4 regions of the Marinomonas algae genome follow, and region 1 is predicted to be linked to each of the others. Evidence: predicted binding sites of a transcription regulator. Region 1 holds the regulator's gene; each other region holds the start of a gene.
The links. The regulator LexA, encoded in region 1, represses DNA repair genes until DNA is damaged. The targets are predictions, from matches to a motif close to TACTGTNTANNTANACAGTA.

Region 1 (2,182 bases):
CTCTAAATGGGTCATCGAGGAAGGCAAAAAGAAATGAGTGGTGTTAGCTTAGCAAGTTTAACCAATCAGAAAATTGATACAGCAAAACGTTTTATTCAGCAAAGCCAAGATATGGATGAGAAGTGGTTGAGTGTTGGGCTAGAAAGCTCAGCCATTTTTCAATTGAAAAGTGCATTGAATGGCTTGTTGAAGGAGATTTCAACTGCCTACTCGCTGTCAGGCTCTTTGGATGTTTCTGTGCTTATGAAAGAGGCAGAATCAAAACACATGGTAGTGCCGGCATTGAGTGAATTGGCAGATTTATATTCTCGCAAAGATTCTTGGTGTGCCCAATTAGAGCAAGCTTACCTTGCTCAGTTGGAGTGTCGCGCTGCTGTGTCTGTAATGGGCAGCGATAATCTTATTGGTCGCGGTAACGATGCGGGCGCTTCAGTGGGGTTCTATTTGGCGAATTTAGCTGAGTTGGTTTTGCGTTTTAGAGAAGAGTCATCAGAGTATTGAATATGAAAGAGTCCTACCTAGAAATTGTTGAGCTGGAGAATGGCGATATTGTGCTGAGACCAGCCAGTGAAGATGGTGAGGAAACGACACCGCTAGCAACATTGCAAATATCAGACGACACTCGATCTTATTTGAAGGATCGTTACTTCGAACTGGCAAAGTGTATGTTTCATGCAGGTATTGATTATGTTTATTCAGACGAATCTTTTTTTGATGAAGGTGCTGAATATCTTGAGAATGAAGAATTTCGACCAAAAATTCTGCATTAATTGATCGTTATTTGTTATTTAGAAAAGCGAAGCACATGCTTCGCTTTTCTATTGGTGTGGAAAAACTGTTAAAGGCCTTGTCTTATCACGCCGACAGACAGTCCCTCAATGGCAAAGTCTTCGCTTTCGAGATCAACAATGATGTCATTGTATTCTTCGTTTTCAGGAATCAGGCGAACGATGCTGCCTTTTTGCTCAAAGCGTTTTACTGTTACTTCATCGCCGATGCGTGCAACGACCACTTGGCCATTATGTACCGTACTGGTTTTGTGAACAGCGAGAAGGTCGCCTTCCATTATGCCGATGTTTTTCATGCTAGTTCCTGAGACAGATAGGAAGTAATCCGCCTGAGGTGAAAACATATTAGCTGGAATGTTGACATGAGAGTCAATGTTCTCTTGAGCAAGAATAGGGTAGCCGGCGGCAACTTTTCCAATGATTGGTAAGCCTAAATCTTCTGGCTCGTCATTGGAGGCTTCTTCAATGAGACGAATCCCACGAGAGGCGCCAGATAGCATTTCAATCGCCCCTTTTTTGGATAAGGCTTTTAAATGCTCTTCGGCAGCATTGGGTGATTTAAACCCAAGGCGGCGGGCGATTTCTGCTCTAGTAGGTGGAAACCCCGTTTCATTAATAAATTCACGAATGGTTTCTAGTACGTCAGATTGTCTTTTGGTTAATTTAATCATAAGGAGTCTGGTTGTTTATACAGTAACTGTTATTATATACAGCATTCTTAACTAATCTCAATAATATAAATGCTTTCAGACGAACTAAAAAAACAAATTCAACTCGCATATCGAGCTTCTTTGGATGCGAAGTCCCATAAACCAAGGGCTGGACAGCGCCAAATGATAGGCGCTATCGCTCGTACATTGGGAAATATTAAGCAAGGCTCGGAAGGTGAAAGGCTGGATGAAAAGCATGTTGCTGTTATTGAGGCTGGAACAGGAACCGGTAAAACGCTTTCATATTGTCTTGCCGCCATTCCAATTGCGAAAGCGCGTGGTTTAAAGCTGGTTATTTCAACAGCGACGGTTGCGCTGCAAGAGCAGATTCTCCACAAAGAGCTGCCTGATTTACTTGAGCATACCGAATTGAATTTCAAATATACCTTAGCTAAAGGGCGAGGCCGATATTTGTGTTTGAATAATTTAGAGGGCTTTTTAAGCTCAGAAGAGCAAGCAATTGATGATATGTTTGCAGGGCTTTTTGAGCAGCATTTACAGTCGGATGATGTGAATACCGCTTTATATCAAGAAATGGATGCGGCGTTAGAAGAAGGTGGTTGGGACGGCGATAAAGATAATTGGGAAGGCGTTATTCGTGAGCAAGATTGGCGCCGTTTAACTACAGATCATCAGCAGTGTACGAATCGAAATTGTGCTAATTATTCCGCTTGCCCTTTCTTT
Region 2 (2,182 bases), on a different contig from region 1:
GTAATTATATTTATTATGTTGCTTAAACATTTGAACACCTCCCATAGAAGTTATTCTAATGAGTATAGTCAGCCGCACAAAAAATGATCAATATTTACACTGCACATCAAAATTCAAAATTCAATTGCAGCGGTTTTGGAGGGGAAAGCCTATAACCAACACCAATTAAGCGCACTGGACGTAGAGACCGAGAGCAAGCCTGCGCTAGCAAAGAAAAAAAGATCTCATCGGTTAATTTGCTTTTAATCGGCTGTTCTATTGTCGTTTGCTTAAAGTCATCAAACTTCAATTTTAAATAGTACTTACTTAACTGAGAATCAACGCCTTTACCCATCATCCGCCTTTTTAACTCAGCCAACAGCATAGGTAAAACATCTCGGCATGCTTTCATATCTGATAAATCTTTATCAAAAGTGCGCTCGACTGAAATGCTTTTTCTTTCTCTAGAAACCACAACAGGGCGTTCATCTACTCCCAAAGCAAGCTGAGACAATCGAAACGCCATACTGCCGAACACTTTCTGTAACACAGAAAAATCCTGCTTTTGTAAATCTGCACAAGTATACACACCAAGCCCAGCAAGCTTTTCTTGTGCCACTCGCCCAATTCCAGAAATAGACTTCACAGGAATCTCTGACACAAACTCAAAAGCTTTATTTATGTAGCTTTTAGTCATGTCAAACATTGACAAACAGTATAGTAGGTCTGGACTTTGGCAATAAATTTATTAGTGGCAACCCCAGCAGAAACAGTGATTCCAACCTCTTCAAAAATCCGAGCACGAATCTTTTCCGCTATTCGAGTCGCACTACCTTGAAAATGCTCTGAATCCGTCACATCAAGATAGGCTTCGTCCAAGGATAAAGGCTCAATAATATGAGTAAACTCACGAAAGATGGCCTGCATTTGCTGCGAAGCTTCTCGGTATTTCGCCATATTTCCAGGAATAACAAGCAACGAAGGACAAAGTCGCTTAGCTACAGAGGTGGGCATCGCCGATCGAACACCGTAAACACGGGCAGCATAATTTGCCGTCGCCAAAACACTACGACGGTCCACTGGCCCGCCGATAGCAATGGGAATATCTCGCAAACTAGGATCGTCACGCATTTCGATCGCCGCGTAAAAGCAGTCAGCATCTATATGAATAATTTTTCGGGACATTGGCATTGAACACCAAGAATAACTGTATAAAAAAACAGTGTACACCCATTAGTCTGGTAATTTACATAGCCAAGAAAAGTAAACAAACCTTCTCATTAAAACCTTATTAATACAGAAGATTGTTAGCTAATTTTAAAAAAAACTCCTTCAAATGATTTTTTTTGTGCCGAAAGCCAAGAAAAGCACCTTTTTACACGAGCAAACATGGACGCTGGAGCGTAAAATGGTTTACATTTTATTGAGCAAATTAAAGATATTGAAAAGCAAAGGTATTTTTAGAATAATTTATTTATGATGAATACCTGTATAGTCACATTTGCAGCAAGGACTTCCATTTAAAGGGCACACAATGACACTATCATTACGAATTCTATTAATAACTATAGGCGCAATCATCCTTGCCGGCTGCCAAAACCTAAATCAGCAAGGGTCAACCGAAACATGCACCTCTGTTGCTCCTTGCAATGGCAATACTGTGGGAAATATTGGCTCCACAACCACCGCCAATACTTATAATACTCAGACCACACAAAATGGTGCAGTAAATGCCAACAACACCATCGCCGTCATCAAACAAGAACCTATTATCGTAACAGCGACGGGCTACGCGGCTTTAACAACCAACAAGCGTTTATCTAAATCTCAAGCTCGCATAATGACACTTCGTAGCTCTATGCTGGATGCATATAGAAACCTATCGGAACGAGTTTATGGCTTAAAAATCGACGGTTCTAGCTCCTTGAGCAATATGGTTATTCAAAACGATGAATTAAGAACTTATGTAGATGCTTATCTCGTAGGTGCAAAAGTGGTCTCTCAACGTGAACATGAAGATGGCACATTTGAAACCGTAGTCGAAATGGCGCTGCAAGAAAACTTCCGTCAATGTGTGACTTCTTCCCAAGGCATCAACACAGACCCTAACTGTCAAGTAAACCCAGGCTATCGAGCAATTAATGTGGAAAGCTCCCGACCAACAACAAACTTCTACAGCATTGATTAACGGTATTGACCTTGA
Region 3 (2,182 bases), on a different contig from region 1:
ATACTAGATAAGATAGCCAACGCCATTTTAGGGCCAATCCCATTCACTTTAATAAGCACTCTAAATAAAGCTCTCTCGCTTTTATCTATAAATCCATAAAGAGTTTGAGAGTCTTCTTTCACCAAAAAGTGCGTAAACAAGGTTACTTGACCACCTAATTGAGGAAGGTCATAAATCGTTGTCATAGAGGCGCTGATTTCATACCCAACGCCATTAACATCAACCAATAACTCTGGTGGTGTTTTTTCCACCAAAGTTCCCACAATCCTTCCTATCACAGAGCTTTCCTTACATCTTGTTCTGTCCAGCGTTTAGAGGCACGCCCTGCTCGCTTACCAACACCATATTCTAGGCCACCAGAGGTTCGAGTGTTTGCATGACATAATGCAATGGCCAAAGCATCAGCGGCATCGGCTTGGGGCTTTGATGATAATTGCAATAACATTTGAACCATCAACTGAACTTGTTCCTTGTTAGCGTTACCATTACCAACGACAGACTGCTTCACTCGTCGAGCCGCATATTCATGTACATCCAACTCTTGAATGGAAGCGGCAACAATTGCAGCGCCTCTAGCTTGACCAAGCTTTAATGCTGAATTTGCGTTCTTTGCTAAAAACACTTCTTCAATCGCAAATTCATTCGGTTTGTATTCATCCAATAAGGCAGAAACATTGTTAAAAATATGCTTAAGTCTAACCGATAAAGCTTCATCAGGAAGACGAATACAACCACTGTTCACATAAACTGTTTTTCCATTCACAACATCAAGGATGCCGAAACCAGTAATGCGAGAACCTGGGTCAATCGCTAATATTCTAGTGACGCTCATGTTTTTCTCTATTCTCTTTGTTACTGTATATTTCAACAGCCCTTTCGTAAGTATGCAATCTATAAATAAAAAAAAGGCCGCTAATAAGCGGCCTTTTACGATTTTTTTGCAGTCCTTTAACATAACTGACTGTTTTTAATCAGCTTAAAGGAGAAAAGAGTCTATTCTGTAACGGGTTTTCTTACTCGAATACTCAGTTCTTTTAGCTGTTTCTCGCTAACTTCACCCGGCGCTTGAGTTAACAAACAAGTCGCGCTTTGCGTTTTAGGGAAAGCAATTACATCACGAATAGATTGTGAACCAGTCATCAACATAACCAGACGATCAAGACCGAATGCTAAGCCGCCATGTGGTGGCGCACCAAACTTAAGCGCATCCAATAAGAAGCCAAATTTCTCTTCTTGCTCTTCTTTAGAAATATTTAGCAATTCGAAAACAGACTCTTGCATATCTGATTGGTGAATACGGATAGAACCACCACCAAGCTCAGTACCATTAAGAACCATGTCGTATGCTTGAGACAAAGCTGTCAATGGATTTGCTTTCAACTCTTCTGGAGAGCAAGAAGGCGCTGTAAATGGGTGGTGAATCGCTGTAATGCCGCCATCACTTGTTTCTTCAAACATTGGGAAATCAACAACCCAAAGAGGCGCCCACTCGCAAGTGTAAAGATCCATGTCTTCACCCAACTTGCAACGCAACGCACCAAGCGCTTCATTTACAACTTTTTCAGAGTCTGCACCGAAGAAAATCAAATCGCCGTCTTGAGCATCAAGACGAGTCAAAAGTGCTTCGCGCACTTCAACTGGCAAGAACTTAACGATCGGAGACTGCAAACCTTCTTCAAGGTTAGATTTATCATTTACCTTGATGTAAGCCAAGCCTTTCGCGCCATAAATGCCAACAAACTTAGTGTAGTCATCAATTTGCTTACGAGTAAGCGCGTTACCACCAGGCACTTTAAGTGCAGCAACACGACCTTTTGGATCAGTTGCTGGGCCAGAGAAGACTTTGAAATCTACGCCTGCCATCAAATCAGAAACTGTTACGATTGTTAGCGGAATACGAAGGTCTGGCTTATCGCTACCGTATGTTTCCATTGCTTCTGAATAAGGCATGCGAGGGAAAGACCCTAGATCGACATTCAATAGCTCTTTAAACAAACCGGTAATCATCTCTTCTGTCATGCCCATGATCTGCTCTTCAGACATGAAAGAAGTTTCAATATCAACCTGAGTGAATTCTGGCTGACGATCGGCACGTAAATCTTCGTCACGGAAACATTTTGCGATTTGGTAGTAACGGTCAAAACCAGACACCATCAACAACTGCTTAAACAACTGTGGAGAC
Region 4 (2,182 bases), on a different contig from region 1:
AAACGATGGGCGAACCACAGTAGTCAATGAAAACTCTTGACCAAATGCCGTTAACGTCCCTTTTAAATCACTCACTAAATCCACAATAACCAAGCCACCATCACGGGCGGTGAAATCTATGTCCGCTTCTGTCACCAACAAATCCAAGTTCAAAACATTACCATCGATGTTGAAGGTAATTTTGTTCTGCTGTGATTCTTCAAGCTGCTTTTTAACCTCTTGATTGACTTCCTCTTCACTCACTAAAAAGCTATTACAGCCGCCTAACAGTAAAGTGCTTGCTAATAAAGTCAGTGTTAAAGCTCGCTGAAAGATCTTCATTTACTTGCCTCACTCGATTCACTCTGTCGGTTCCAATTGGTATTACGCTCTTCATACCAAAACCGCATAAAATCTTCTGTCACCTTTTGCTCAATACCTACGGCTTCTTCTGTTGGGCAGAACAAAGACACGGTGAATATGTTGTAACCCTCTGGCGTCGTCGTGATTCGAACACGAGGTTCAGGGCCTGAAATTTTAATGTCCAAACGTTTTTCAATTAAGCTGTTGTAGCGAATCGCTACTTCATGGAAATGCTCACTGTATTCGCGAATTTTCTCCAGTATCTGCTCTTTAATCACAAATAAATTCACATCATCCGTATTACGTGAAATAGAGAAATTATGAGTAACGTAACGGCGCATATAATTCAGGTTTTGCACAGTATGAACGAGTAAAACACTGTTTGGCACTACGGTAGTACGACCTGTATATGCATAGCTACCGCCTTTTAAATCGACTTCAAACAGAGTCGTAGAAAGCCAATCGCTGTCGGTGACTTCACCTTCATAGTTGGCAATACGAATCCAATCACCTACTTGGTAAGGCCTTGTACTGGCCCGGTAAAAAGCACCCACAATGCAAGCTATAAACTCTTTCGTTGCAATGACCAATGCCACCATGAATGCTGCGATGGAAATGGCGATATTTTGAAGCTCAGACGACCAAATTAAAATAAAACCAACAACCAGAAAGAGGTTGAAAATATTGTCTACGGTGTTAATTCGCTGACGTTTTTTATCGTGTTCTATCGTCTGATTCAAACGAATTAGACGTTTTGTATAGCGTCTTACGACATAAAAAAGCAGTGCCCAAGCCACTGTTAAAGTCACTTCAATATGTTCAGTTACGACAGAAAAATCTAATTGGGATAAGTCGAATTGCATAAAAACCATTTCCTTTATCAAGAGCGCCACTTTAGCAATCATTGGCAAAATCAACAAACAAAAGCATTGGACAATAGAGAAAATAATACTGTATATTTATACAGTATTATTTTTGGAGGTGGATTATGCCTGTAATTACTCAATATGTTGTAGAACGTGATGGAATTGAAAAAATGACTTTTATTTTGAAAGCGGAAGCTGATGCCTACGATAAGCTTTTGGACACGGCCGAAGCGCTTTATGAAGTCTTGGACAGCAGCTCTCTTATGGATAACTCAACCCAAGTTGAAGCCTTATCCATGTACCTTGCAGAGAATAAAGACTCTCTTCTAGATATATTGGGGCCGAAAAAGAAAGCTCGACCAAGCACGAAAAAATCCAATGATAAAAATGTCGAAAAGAGCACACAGCTCGACTTAGCTGATGCTGCACCTAAAAAGCCATTAGAAGACTTAATCATAGAACCCGATGAAGAAAGCTTTTATGAAGAAGAGGAAACTACCGTCATCTTCGATCAGGACGAGGCCAGTGATTTCGTAGAAAGTGATGCCGCTTAGGAATAAAACTTACAAATAAAAAACGAAATGTGTACAAAACCCCATTAAAAGGTTCATATTTTGATCTAATTGGTAAATAATTAGCAAACAAAATGAACAGCTGTATTTTAATAGGGATAAAAAATGTACCTCGCCGTCATATTGATTCTTTTAGTGGGCTTCAGTCTATGCTCTATGTATTACATTTATACGTACAGAGGCAGCGTTCGATACGCCAACTGGACTGAATATTTACGAAAAGGTTGGCCGATTTTTGCACCACTTAACTGCTTGCTGTATTTGTTTTCATCTAAAGCTGTCCGTCGCCCAATTATTGATACCTTGCAATACAAAGAACTTGATGAGCTACGAGCTAATTGGGAAGTAATACGAGATGAAGCATTGGCTCTCCAACAGGAAGGAGAGCTAGAAAGCATCAAT

Region 2: a site for LexA is predicted at 1,185-1,204, ahead of dinB (DNA polymerase IV). Genes of this name have one in related genera too.
Region 3: a site for LexA is predicted at 854-873, ahead of ruvC (crossover junction endodeoxyribonuclease RuvC). Genes of this name have one in related genera too.
Region 4: a site for LexA is predicted at 1,292-1,311, ahead of ACMUMQ_RS03810 (YebG family protein). Genes of this name have one in related genera too.

Annotation. Positions count from the first base shown of each region.
Region 1 covers NZ_JBLIXK010000006.1:80,771-82,952, reverse strand. The annotation lists gene topA (type I DNA topoisomerase) at 1-37, shown strand, start outside; gene ACMUMQ_RS10145 (DUF6586 family protein) at 34-501, shown strand; gene ACMUMQ_RS10140 (hypothetical protein) at 504-770, shown strand; gene lexA (transcriptional repressor LexA) at 839-1,459, opposite strand; gene dinG (ATP-dependent DNA helicase DinG) at 1,529-2,182, shown strand, end outside.
Region 2 covers NZ_JBLIXK010000003.1:262,127-264,308, reverse strand. The annotation lists gene ACMUMQ_RS07535 (hypothetical protein) at 1-30, opposite strand, end outside; gene ACMUMQ_RS07530 (DinB/UmuC family translesion DNA polymerase) at 107-676, opposite strand; gene dinB (DNA polymerase IV) at 673-1,164, opposite strand; gene ACMUMQ_RS07520 (LPP20 family lipoprotein) at 1,514-2,167, shown strand; gene ACMUMQ_RS07515 (flagellar assembly protein T N-terminal domain-containing protein) at 2,179-2,182, shown strand, end outside.
Region 3 covers NZ_JBLIXK010000010.1:39,619-41,800, forward strand. The annotation lists gene ruvA (Holliday junction branch migration protein RuvA) at 1-278, opposite strand, end outside; gene ruvC (crossover junction endodeoxyribonuclease RuvC) at 275-832, opposite strand; gene aspS (aspartate--tRNA ligase) at 994-2,182, opposite strand, start outside.
Region 4 covers NZ_JBLIXK010000001.1:810,075-812,256, forward strand. The annotation lists gene ACMUMQ_RS03800 (DUF1439 domain-containing protein) at 1-321, opposite strand, end outside; gene ACMUMQ_RS03805 (mechanosensitive ion channel family protein) at 318-1,205, opposite strand; gene ACMUMQ_RS03810 (YebG family protein) at 1,331-1,762, shown strand; gene ACMUMQ_RS03815 (aspartyl/asparaginyl beta-hydroxylase domain-containing protein) at 1,886-2,182, shown strand, end outside.